2 regions of the Azospirillum sp. A23 genome follow, and region 1 is predicted to be linked to the other one. Evidence: predicted binding sites of a transcription regulator. Region 1 holds the regulator's gene; the other holds the start of a gene.

What was found. The regulator LexA, encoded in region 1, represses DNA repair genes until DNA is damaged. The targets are predictions, from matches to a motif close to ATGTTCTANTTTGGTTC.
Region 2: ABNQ40_RS29105 (PA0069 family radical SAM protein) is a predicted target of LexA. The motif match lies at 4,478-4,494, and genes of this name have one in related genera.

Annotation. Positions count from the first base shown of each region.
Region 1 is NZ_CP170667.1:1,436,217-1,442,572, forward strand. Features, by position in the region: gene glp (gephyrin-like molybdotransferase Glp) at 1-1,191, shown strand, start outside; gene lexA (transcriptional repressor LexA) at 1,403-2,128, shown strand; gene ABNQ40_RS24180 (ComEC/Rec2 family competence protein) at 2,202-4,355, opposite strand; gene gltX (glutamate--tRNA ligase) at 4,512-5,918, shown strand; gene gltA (citrate synthase) at 6,019-6,356, shown strand, end outside.
Region 2 is NZ_CP170667.1:2,456,761-2,463,116, reverse strand. Features, by position in the region: gene ABNQ40_RS29125 (tetratricopeptide repeat protein) at 1-598, shown strand, start outside; gene ABNQ40_RS29120 (MFS transporter) at 605-1,918, shown strand; gene ABNQ40_RS29115 (hypothetical protein) at 2,024-2,290, shown strand; gene ABNQ40_RS29110 (hypothetical protein) at 2,591-3,310, shown strand; gene ABNQ40_RS29105 (PA0069 family radical SAM protein) at 3,360-4,451, opposite strand; gene ahcY (adenosylhomocysteinase) at 4,671-5,969, shown strand; gene ABNQ40_RS29095 (TIGR03862 family flavoprotein) at 6,046-6,356, opposite strand, start outside.

The sequences.
Region 1 (6,356 bases):
GCCTTCACCGCCCTCCCGGCGGAGACCGTCGCCCTGCCCGACGCTCTCGGCCGTGTGCTGGCCGAACCGGTGGTCGCCCGGCTGACCCAGCCGCCCTTCAACGCCGCCGCCATGGATGGCTGGGCCCTGCGTGCCGCCGACATCGCCGCCGCGACCGCCGAGGCCCCCGTCCCGCTGCGCCGCATCGGCGAATCCGCCGCCGGCCACGCCTTCACCGGCAGCGTCGGCGCGGGTGAGGCGGTGCGCATCTTCACCGGCGCTCCCCTGCCCGATGGTGCCGACGCCGTGGTGATGCAGGAGGATTGCAGCGTCGACGAGGCCACCGTGCGGATCGGCCGCGCCGTGGCCGCCGGCCGCTTCGTCCGCGAGGCTGGCTTCGACTTCACGGCCGGTCAGGAGCTTCTGCCGAAGGGACGGCGCCTGACCGCGCGCGACATCGCGCTGGCCGCCGGCGGCAACGTGCCGTGGCTGTCGGTCCACCGCCGGCCGCGCATCGCCGTCCTCGCCACCGGCGATGAGATCGCCCTGCCCGGCGACCCGCTGGGTCCGAGCCAGATCGTCAGCACCAATGCGCTCGGCCTCTGCGCCCTGGTGACCGCCCAGGGCGGGCTCGCCCATAATCTTGGCGTCGCCAAGGACACGCCGGAAAGTGTGGCGGCCCTGGCGAAGGGAGCCGCCGGCTGCGACCTGCTGGTCACCACCGGCGGGGCGGCGCATGGCGATTACGACCTCGTGCGCGATGTGCTGGCCGAACGCGGCGTGGCGCTGGAGGTGCAGACGGTGGCGATGCGTCCGGGCAAGGCACTGATGTTCGGCCGTGCCGGGTCGGTGCCGCTGCTTGGCCTGCCCGGCAACCCGGTGTCCACCGGCGTCACGGCGCTCCTGTTCCTCCGCCCGATCCTGCGCGTGCTGCAGGGCCTGCCGCCGGAGGACGACCGCGTGCCGCTGCGCGCCCGCCTGACCGGCGCGCTGAGGGCCAACGACCGGCGCGAGGAATATCTGCGCGCCACCCTCGCCGCCGGCCCGGACGGTGTCCTGACCGTCACGCCCTTCGCCCGGCAGGACAGCGCCATCACCACCCTGTACGCCCAGGCCGATTGCCTGATCCCCCGCCCGCCCAATGCCGACCCGGAGCCGGCCGGCGCCATGGTGACCGTGCTTCCTTTGACGGATGGGGTGCTCAGCATTTAGACTTGAACAGAGCGCCAGGACATGGCGCTTGGACGAAGACTGGAACAGGTGAACATCACCCGGAAAACTGTTTCACAGCGTTCCAAATGTTCCACACAAGTTCTAAAAGAAGCCGATGGGGGGCTTGACGCGCAGCAGGAACCAAACTAGAACATGGAGCAACGTTTAGTTTTTGTTCCATCTTCAGTCTGGCCGAGGCCGGGAGGCATCCATGCTCACGCGCAAGCAGCACGAATTGCTGCTGTTCATCCACGAACGGCTTGGCCAGGGCGGTGTCTCGCCGTCGTTCGACGAGATGAAGGACGCCCTGGGCCTGAAGTCCAAGTCGGGTATCCATCGCCTGATCACCGGGCTCGAGGAGCGCGGGTTCATCCGCCGCCTGCCCCACCGGGCCCGTGCGCTGGAGGTTCTGCGCCTTCCCGAGGGTCTCGACGCCTCCCGCAACCGGACCGCGGCTGCCAAGCCGAAGTTCCAGCCCAACGTCATCAAGGGCGATTTCGCCTTCGCCGGCCGCGATACCGCTCCACCCGCCCCGACCCCGGCCGCCGCGAACGAGACGGTCCAGCTCCCGCTCTATGGCCGGATCGCCGCCGGAACGCCCATCGAGGCTCTGCGCGACAACAGCGCCTTCGTCGACGTCCCCGCTTCCATGCTGACCGGTGGCGACCATTACGCCCTGGAGGTTTCCGGCGACTCGATGATCGAGGCCGGCATCCTCGATCACGACACCATCGTCATCCAGCGCTGCGATGCGGCGGAGAACGGCACGATTGTCGTCGCTTTGGTGGACGAGGGCGAAGTGACACTGAAGCGCCTGCGCCGCAAGGGCAACACCATCGCCCTGGAACCCGCCAACGCCGCCTATGAGACCCGCATCTTCGGTGCCGACCGCGTCCGCGTACAGGGCAAGCTGGTCGGTCTCGTGCGCAAGTACTGAGCTTTTCCTGCCCGACCGCCGATCCTCTCCTCCGTCCCCGCGGCGGATGGGATCGGTGAGGTCCAAGCTCCTCTCACTTTCCTCCGGTCCAGGGCCGATCTCCCCGCAGCCCGCGCACCGTCTCCACCGTCACCCCCTCGGCGGTCACCGTCAGCGCATGCGCGCCTTCATGGCGCAGGGTCCAGCGGTCCACCACCAGGTCCGCCCGGCAGCGCCGCGCCACCTCGGCCGTCACCACCGCATCGACCGCCCCGCAGTCTTCGTCCAGCGCATCCGGCAGCCGCGGCAAAGCCACCGTCTTTCCCCGTACCCGGTACAGGCAGCCAAGCGCGTCGCAATCCAGCGAGCGCCCTCCCCCGCTCCATCCCCCGTCGGCCGGCCAGGCATCGGCCACCGACCGCTCGCCATCGCGCTCCCGCCAGGTTTCGGTCATCCGCCCGCCGCCCTTGACCGACGCGCTGAGCCGCCCATCCGGCAGCCTGACCGCCATCACCGTCCCGTCGCCGGCCACCAGCACATCCGGCCGCACCGCCAGCATCGGCGAGGCCAGCCCCGCCAGGACCGGCAGCATTCCCAGCCAACGCCACCACCGCGTCCACAGGCACAGCCAGATCCCTCCCATCACCAGCAGGGCGAACCCGTCCGCCGGCATCGCCCGCACGGTCAGCGAGGCCCAGGGGAGACGGCCGAAGAACTCCGCCGTCCAGATCACCGCCCGGTCGCCCCAGTTCATGGCGATCAGCGCCGGCGCCTCCAGTCCGAAGGGCAGCAGCGCGTAGGCGATCAGGCTCCACGGCATGACCCAGAAGGACGTGATGGGAATGGCGATCAGGTTCGACAGCACGCCATAGAAGGCGATCTGCTGGAAATGGAAGAGCGAAAAGGGCAAGGTCGCCAGCGTCGCCACCACGCTGGTCAGCAGAATCCCGCCGACATAGAACAACCCGCGCACGATCCATCCCGCATCGCGCCGCCATTCCGCCAGCCTGACGCTGCCCTTCTCGAAAGCGGCGATCAGCGCCACCACAGCGGCGAAGGACATCTGGAAGCTCGGCCCCAGCATGCCCTCCGGGTCCATCGCCATGGTGACCAGCCCGGCGAAGGCGACCAGCCGCATGCTCAGCGGGTGGCGGTCCAGCATGATCGCCCCCATCACCATGCCGGTCATCAGCACCGACCGCACCGTCGGCAGCGGCGCCCCGACCAGCAGCGTGTAGGCGAGCGCCGACAGGATGCCGAACAGGGCCGCGATCTTCTTGATCGGCCAGCGCAGCGCGATATAGGGCACCGCCGCCAGCAACGCCCGCACGACATAGAACAGGATGCCGGCGGCGATGCCGACATGAAGGCCGGAGATCGACAGCAGATGCGCCAGCCCGCTGTTGCGGAAGTCGTCCATCGTCGCTTCCGGGATGCCGAACTCCTCGCCGTTCAGCAGCGCCGTGGTGACGCTCGCCTCCACCGGATCGCCGATGGCAACCACCACCCGCTCGGCAATCGCGCCGCGCGCCTTCTCGAAGGCGACGGCGACCGTGCTCCACCCCGTCACCGGCGGCGCCTCGACCAGTTCCGGCGCACCGGTGGCAAAGCCCGTACCGCCCAGCCCCATGAACCAGGCCCGCCGCTGGAAGTCGAAGGCACCGGGTTCGGCCGGCGCCTGCGGCGGCAGCAGCGTCGCCCGCAGCCGCACCACCGATCCGGGCGCCGGTGCCGGGAAGCGGTCCGACAGGCGGACGCGCACGGCGGCCGGCGTCCGTTCCGGCGCCAGCTTGCCGATGCTCACGTCCCGCAGGGTGATCCGTGTCGCGCCCGGCCGCCGCTCCACCGCCATCACCCGGCCGGTGACGGTCGCACCGGCGATGCTGCGGCTCAGCACCGGTGCCGCCATGCGGATGGTGTGCGCCTGCGCCACCAGGAACCCCGCCGCCAGCATCAAGAGCGCCATCGCCACGCCGGCCATGGCGAACCATCGCCGCAGCGCCAGCACCAGCACCGTGCAGCCGCCGACCGCCGCCGCGCCGATCCACCAGTCGGGCTCCTGCCGCAGCCCGAAATAGAACGACACACCGGCCCCAAAAGCGACGGGCAGCCACAGCACCCAGCGCTCACCCTCCGCCTCCGCGAGCGCCACGAGTCGCCCGCCGATGCGCGCCAGCAGTCGCCGCCAACGTCCGCCGAGTGTCGCGGGACCGTCGGTTTCCTCCTCCGGCCAGCCGGCGGCCGTCACCGGTAACGGATTCCAGGCGCAGCGATGCCATCTGCGAGCCCCTCAACGACCGTCCATGCGCGCATCGCATTGCCTCCAAGCCAGGTGGCTGTGTTAAACCACGGTGTCGAACCACCGGCGCATCATACCAGCGCCGAACCGGAAATTGAGAGACCGATGACCGTCGTCACCCGCTTCGCTCCGTCGCCGACCGGCTTTCTGCACATCGGCGGTGGCCGCACCGCCCTGTTCAACTGGCTGTACGCCCGCAACACCGGTGGCAAGTTCCTGCTGCGGATCGAAGACACCGACCGGCAACGGTCCACCGACGCGGCGGTGGACGCCATCATCGACGGGCTGAAGTGGCTGGGTCTGGATTGGGACGGCGACGTCGTCAGCCAGTTCGAGCGCAAGGACCGCCATGCCGAGGTCGCGTACCAGATGCTGGCCGCCGGCAAGGCCTATCGCTGCTATTGCAGCCCGGAAGAGCTGGAAGAGATGCGCGCCGCCCAGAAGGCCGCCGGCCAGCCGATGCGCTACGATGGCCGCTGGCGTGACCGTCCCGAGTCCGATGCCCCTCCGGGCGTGGCACCGGTGATCCGGCTGAAGGCGCCGCAGGAAGGCCAGACCGTCCTGAACGACCTCGTTCAGGGCGAGGTGACGGTGCAGAACGCCCAGCTCGACGACCTGATCCTGCTGCGCGCCGACGGCACGCCGACCTATCTGCTGGCGGTGGTGGTGGACGACCACGACATGGGCGTCACCCACGTCATCCGCGGCGACGACCATCTGACCAACACCTTCCGCCAGATCCAGATCTTCAACTCCATGGGCTGGGACCTGCCGCGTTTCGGCCATATCCCGCTCATCCACGGGCCGGACGGCGCCAAGCTGTCCAAGCGCCATGGCGCGCTTGGCGTCGATGCCTACCGCGACATGGGCTATCTGCCGGAGGCGGTCCGCAACTATCTGCTGCGGCTCGGCTGGTCGCATGGCGACGACGAGATCATCTCGACCGAGCAGTCGATCGAGTGGTTCAACCTGGAGAGCATCGGCCGGTCGGCGTCGCGTTTCGACTTCGCCAAGCTGGAGAATCTGAACGCCCATTACATGCGCCTGGCCGACGATTCCCGCCTGATCGGCCTGATCGCTCCGCGGTTGGAAACCGATCTCGGCCGCAGCCTGTCCGAGGCGGAACGCGACCTTCTGACGCGGGCGATGAACGGGCTGAAGCAGCGCGCCCGCACCGTCGTCGATCTGGCTCAGAGCGCACGCTTCTACGTTGCGCCGCAGCCGCTCAGCTATGACGAAAAAGCAACCGCTCTGCTGGATGAAAAGGGCCGCAACCTGTTGAAGGAGCTGGCGGCCGCCTTCGCCGCCGAGCCGGAGTTCACCGCCGCCGCGCTCGAAGCCCAGGTCCGCGCCTTCGCCGAGGCACGGGGCGAAAAGCTGGGCAAGGTGGCGCAGCCGCTGCGCGCCGCGCTGACCGGGTCGACGGTGTCGCCGCCGATCTTCGAGGTGGCCGAACTGCTGGGTCGGGAAGCGACGCTTTCTCGCATCCGCGATGCAGCGGGTGCAGCATAATGGTCATTTCCGTGCGTTGCCATCGGGCAGCCATGGAACTATGCTGCGCCGACGAAAAAAGGGCACCAAGCCCGACCCTCAACGATAAGGACGTGCCGAGATGACCCAGACTGAGGACGGCAAGGACACCGTTACCCTCATCGACAATAAGACGGGCAAGCAGGTCACGATGCCGATCATGCACGGCAGCGTCGGGCCGAGCGTGATCGACATCCGCAAGCTCTACGCCGAGACCGGCTATTTCACCTACGATCCGGGCTTCACCTCCACGGGCAGCTGCGAATCGGGCATCACCTACATCGACGGCGACGAGGGTGTGCTGCTGCACCGCGGCTACGCCATCGATGAGCTGGCCGAGCATTCGACCTTCCCGGAAGTCTGCTTCCTCCTGCTCAACAACCACCTGCCGACCGCGGCCGAGCGCACGGAGTTCGAGAA
Region 2 (6,356 bases), 1.0 Mb from region 1:
GCCGGAGAAGGCTGACATCTTCGTCTCCGAACTGATCAACATCGGTATGCTGGCCCCGCGCATGCTGTCGGTGCTGCAACATGCCCGCACCCATCTGGTGAAACCGGGCGGCGCCATCATCCCGCGCGCCTCCACCGTCTACGCCATGCTGGTGGAGACGCCGGAGCTGGCCCGCATCAACCCGGTGGAGACCATCGACGGCTTCGACATGGGCAGCTTCGACGTCTTCCGCTCGCCCGGCTACCAGCAGATCGACCTCGGCGCCGACGCCCACACCCCGCTGTCGAAGCCCTTCACCGCGCTGGATTTCGACTTCACCCGCAACATGCCGGAGGAGGGCGAGCGGGTGATCGACGTGACCATCGTCACCGCCGGCACCTGCCATGGCGTCGCCTTCTGGTTCGACCTCTTCATGGATGACGAGGTGGTCTACAAGTCGGAAAGCCGGTCGCGCACCAACCACTGGAAGCAGGCGATGACCTTCCTTGAGAAGCCGATCGCGCTGTCGGCCGGCGACCGCCTGCGCATCGTCGCCCGCTACGACAACAACCAGATCTCCTTCGGGGTGGACGGGCTGACGGGGGGCGGGCGGGAGTAAGCGGGCGTGAGCGAAGCCGTCCCTTCCAGCGACACTCCTGCCGGCGACATCCCCTCCCGCCGGGCCATCGTCTCCTGGTGCCTCTACGACTGGGCGAATTCGGCCTACAACACCATCGTCACCACCTTCGTCTTCTCGGTCTATTTCGCCCGCGGCGTCGTCGGCGACCCGGTCGAGGGCACGGCGCGGTGGAGTGCGGCGATGACCGTGGCCGGCGTCGCCATCGCGCTGCTCAGCCCGCTGCTGGGCGCCATCGCCGACCGGGCCGGGCGTCGCAAGCCCTGGATGGCGCTGTTCACCCTGGTCACCGTCCTGTTCACTGCGGCACTGTGGTGGGTGCGTCCCGATCCCGCCGACGCCGCCTTCGCGCTCGCCTGCGTGGTGGTCGCCACCGTGGCGTTCGAGCTGGCCAACGTCTTCTACAACGCCACCCTGCCGGGGCTGGTGCCGCCGCGGCTGCTCGGCCGGGTGTCGGGCTGGGGCTGGGGGATCGGCTATTTCGGCGGGCTGGCCTGCCTCGTTCTGGCGCTGGTCGGCTTCGTCCAGGCGCCGGCCCCGCTGTTCGGCCTGTTCGGGATGGAATGGGCCGACTGGGGCCAGCAGGCCAATGTCCGCGCCACCGCCCTGCTCGCCGCGGCGTGGTACGGGCTGTTCGCGCTGCCCTATTTCCTGTGGGTGCCGGACGAGCCGGCGACCGGCCACGGCCTGTTGCGGGCGGCGCGCGAGGGGGTGGCGACCTTGCTCGCCACGCTGCGTCAGGCCCGGCGTTACCGCGAGGTCGGGCGCTTCCTGATCGCCAGCGCCTTCTACCGCGACGGCATCAACACCATCACCGCCTTCGGCGGCCTCTTCGCCGCCGGGACCTTCGGCATGAGCTTCGAGGAGATCCTGGTCTTCGCCATCGCGCTCAACGTGGTGGCGGGAGCGGGGGCCATCGGCTTCGCCTGGATGGACGACCGGGCGGGAGCCAAGCCGGTGATCCTGATCGCGCTGGCCGGCATGACCGTCTGTTCGGTGCCGCTGCTGCTGGCGACCGAGCGGCTGTGGTTCTGGATCTTCGCGCTCGGGCTCGGGCTGTTCTTCGGGCCGGCCCAGGCGGCCGGGCGGTCGATGATGGCGCGGCTCGCCCCGCCGGGCATGGCGGGCGAGATGTTCGGCCTCTACGGGCTGACCGGCCGCTTCGTCGGCTTCTTCGGGCCGCTGCTGTTCGGGCTGGCGACCCAGGCCTTCGCCAGCCAGCGCGCCGGCATGGCGACGGTTCTGGCTTTCTTCGCCATCGGCTTCGGGCTTATGCTGGCGGTTCGCGAACCGGCCCGCTAGAAAAGGGCCTGTGTCAAAGCGCCGCACATGAGACCATTCGAGGGCAGAGCTGTTACCTTCGTTTTTGCTGCGACGCACAAAAGTCGAAGCCGAGGGGTACGGACCATGCTGCACATCAAAGACATCGAAGCCTTCGCCCGCATCAACGAGGCCCTGAACGAGGAGCCCGGCGCGGATGGCGGCACGGATAATCGGCCGGAGCAGACCGGCCAGGACTCAGACGGCCAGCACAATTCCGGCCCGGCGCATCCGGCGCTGGTGATGGCGATGCTGGCGACCGGCCGCCTGCCGCTGTCGGCGCTGCCGAAATCCGATCAGGCAAAGACCCCGGACGTGTCGACGCCTTGGACCAGGATGTTCCGCCGCTCCTGACGGCAGTCGGTCCGGGTGGGACGCCGTGGAGTCGGTGGGCAAGATCGACACGGATTTCAGCACGGATTTCACGGATGTGGCGTTCCGAAACCCCAGCTTCCGGGGGAGGCCGCCGCTTCGGCAAGACCGGAAAAATCCGTGTAATCCGTGCCGAAATCCGTGACATCCGTGTCGATCTTGTTCCCCATGCAATGACTCCGGGACCGGAGGCCGATACCGGAGGCCGTTGCAAAAATTCCGCCATAAAGGAAATTATTCTTATACGCTTCCCGCAGACCCACTTTTCTGCGGAGCCGACCCATGCCCCTCGACAGCCGTAGTTTCACCAACGACCAGTTCCCCCGCTGGGCCGAAGAGCCGCCGACTCCGTCCGAAGGCTCGCTGGTGCCCGGTTCGCAGTTCCATGAAGAGCAATGGATCATGGCCGCCGGCATGCTGGCCCGCGGCAACAGCTTCCTTCAGGTCTCCCGTGCCATGGGGTGCAGCCGGACGACACTCTGGCGCGCCTATTACGGTTCCAAGGATTTCCGTCACAGGGTTTGGTGGGAACGGCAGGCCCTGAACCGCGAGGCCGAGCTGCGCCTGTCCTCGCTGCGCATTCTGGTCGCCGAGCAGATCGAACGGCTGGTCACTTCGGGCGATCCCGCCACCGTCCGCTGGCTGGCCGAGCGGCTGGGGCTGTTCGCCGGCCTCGATACTCCAGCCTCCAAGCGGCAAACCACGCAACCGGATCGTCAGCCCGTCCCCGAACTCGACGACGACCTTTCCGGTAGCCTGTGCGAGGGCACCGCGGATTGCCCTCTCTCCCCCGGGGAGAGGGAGGGGACCCGCGCCGCAGGCGTGGGGAGGGTGAGGGGGCCGGCGCGCGATCCGCGCGCCGCCAAGGGGCATGCTGCCCCTTGGCAATCCCCTGGCGCGGTCGTTCCGTCCGCGCTGCCCCCCTCACCCAACCCTCTCCCCAGGGGGGAGAGGGCTTATAAGCTGTCGCCTTACCCAACGGCTCTGCCGCGCCACCGGTAGGCGGCGGATGGAACATCGGCCGGACAGCGTTCCACGCTGTTCCATCCCCTCACAGAAGCGACAGCTGGTCCCCAATCGCCGGCGGCACCCGGAAACGGCTGCAATCGAGCTGCCAGCTCCGGCCGCCCAGCCCATGCTTCCGGCAGGCCAGCGTGAAGCGGTGGCGCAGAAGCTCGGCATAGGGGCCGCTGCCCTTCATCCGCGTGCCGAAGCCGGAGCGATAGAGCGCGCCGTCGCGGCTCTGCCGCATCAGGCTCAGCACGCGGTCGGCGCGGTTGGGGGCGTGGACGCGCAGCCATTCCTCGAACAGCGAGGCGATCTCCAGCGGCAGGCGCAGCAGGATATAGTTGGCGGCAGTCGCCCCGGCGCCGGCCGCCGCCTCCAGGATGGCTTCCAGCTCATGGTCGTTGAGTGCCGGGATCATCGGGCTGGCAAGGACCGCCACTGGCACGCAGGATTCCGACAGGGCGCGGATCGCCTCCAGCCGGCGCGGCGGGGTGCTGGCCCGCGGCTCCATCACCCGGGCAAGATCGCGGTCCAGCGTCGTGACCGAGACCGCGACCGACGCCAGCCCTTGCGCTGCCATCGGTCCCAGGATGTCGAGGTCGCGCAGCACAAGCGCCGATTTGGTGATGATGCTGACCGGCTGGTTGAAGTCGCGGCAGACCTCCAGCACCCGGCGGGTGATCCCCTCCGTCCGCTCGATGGGCTGGTAGGGATCGGTGTTGGCCCCCAGCGCCAGCGGCTGGCAGACATAGGATTTCGCCCGCAGCTCCTTGGCCAGCAGCTCCGCCGCGTTGCGTTTGGCGAACAGCTTCGTCTCGAAATCCAGACCCGGCGACAGGCCGAGATAGGCGTGGGTCGGCCGGGCGAAGCAATAGATGCAGGCATGCTCGCAGCCCTGGTACGGGTTCACCGAGCGGTCGAACGGGATGTCGGGCGACTGGTTGCCGGTGATGATCGACTTGGCCGAGGCCGGCGAGACGCTGGTGCGGACCGGATCGGACAGCGCCTCGTTGCCGCTCTCGGCATAGCCGGTCCAGCCGTCGTCGGTCAGGACGCGGGTCTCGCGTTCGAACCGCCCGGTGGCGTTGCTGACCGCCCCGCGGCCCTTGATCGGGGATCGCCGTATCTCGTCCATGGCCGCAGCTTAGCCGGGGCAAAATGGAACGTAAAGCGAACAAACGGGGCAAGGTGCCTTCATCGCTTCCGCTGCCGAACAAACATAAAGATATCTTTATGCTTGCATGGTTCCGGGAGCGCTGATACACCGATGGCCAATTACAGCGGCAGGGCCGGGGATCCGGTGCGCCTGAAATTCCGCTGCCCGACCGTCACCGCCCACCAGGAGTCATCCCTCATGGCCGCCGAATTCACGGACTACAAGGTCAAGGACATCAGCCTCGCGAACTGGGGCCGCAAGGAGATCACCATCGCCGAGACCGAGATGCCGGGCCTGATGGCCCTGCGGTCGGAATTCGGCGCCTCCAAGCCGCTGGCCGGTGCCCGCATCGTCGGCTGCCTGCACATGACCATCCAGACCGCCGTGCTGATCGAGACGCTGACCGCGCTCGGCGCCACCGTGCGCTGGTCCTCCTGCAACATCTTCTCGACCCAGGACCAGGCCGCCGCCGCCATCGCCGCCGCCGGCATCCCGGTCTTCGCCTGGAAGGGCGAGACGGAGGAGGAGTTCTGGTGGTGCATCGAGCAGACGCTGCGCGGTCCCGATGGCTGGACCCCGAACATGATCCTGGACGATGGTGGCGACGTCACCCAGATCATGCACGACAAGTATCCGGAGATGCTGGCCGACGTCCGCGGCCTGTCGGAAGAGACCACCACCGGCGTCCATCGTCTCTATGAGATGATGAAGAAGGGCACGCTGAAGGTTCCGGCCATCAACGTGAACGACAGCGTCACCAAGTCGAAGTTCGACAACCTCTACGGTTGCCGTGAGTCGCTGGTCGACGGCATCAAGCGCGCCACCGACGTGATGGTCGCCGGCAAGGTCGCCGTGGTCGCCGGCTATGGCGACGTGGGCAAGGGTTCGGCCGCCTCGCTGCGTTCGCAGGGTGCGCGCGTCCTGGTGACGGAGATCGACCCGATCAACGCGCTCCAGGCCGCCATGGAAGGCTATCAGGTCGTGACGATGGAGGATGCCGCTCCGCAGGGCGACATCTTCGTCACCGCCACCGGCAACGTCGACGTCATCACCATCGACCACATGCGGGCCATGAAGGACCGCGCCATCGTCTGCAACATCGGCCACTTCGACAGCGAGATCCAGATCGACGCCCTGCGCAATCTGGTCTGGGAAGAGGTCAAGCCGCAGGTCGACGAGGTCGTGTTCCCCGACGGCAAGCGCCTGATCGTGCTCGCCCAGGGCCGTCTGGTCAATCTGGGCTGCGCCACCGGCCACCCCAGCTTCGTGATGAGCGCCAGCTTCACCAACCAGGTGCTGGCCCAGATCGAGCTGTGGACCAACGCCGCCAACTACGAGAACAAGGTCTACGTCCTGCCCAAGCACCTGGACGAGAAGGTCGCCCGCCTGCATCTGGACAAGATCGGCGCCAAGCTGACCACCCTGACCGACAAGCAGGCTGCCTACATCAGCGTGCCGACCGCCGGCCCGTACAAGCCGGACCACTACCGCTACTAAGCGGTTGCGGGGTTGAAAAAGAAGGGCCGTCCTTGTGGGGCGGCCCTTTTTCTTTGGCTGTTCTTCAAAGGAAGAGTCAGCTGTCTTGCGGGTTTCCTGCGGCCAGCCACTCCACCATCCCCTTGCCGGCCGCCACGCCCATGGCGAAGCAGCCCTGCAACAGATAGCCGCCGGTCGGCGCCTCCCAGTCCAGCATTTCGCCGGCCAGGAACAGGCCGGGGCGGCGGGTCAGCATCGACCGCTCGTCCAACTCCGACAGGCGGACGCCGCCGGCCGTGGAGATCGCCCGTTCGATGGGGCGGACGCCGGTCAGCACCATCGACAGCCCCTTGATCTGGCGGGCCAAAGCCACCGGGTCGGTCAGGTCGGTGGCGGGGGCGAACTCGC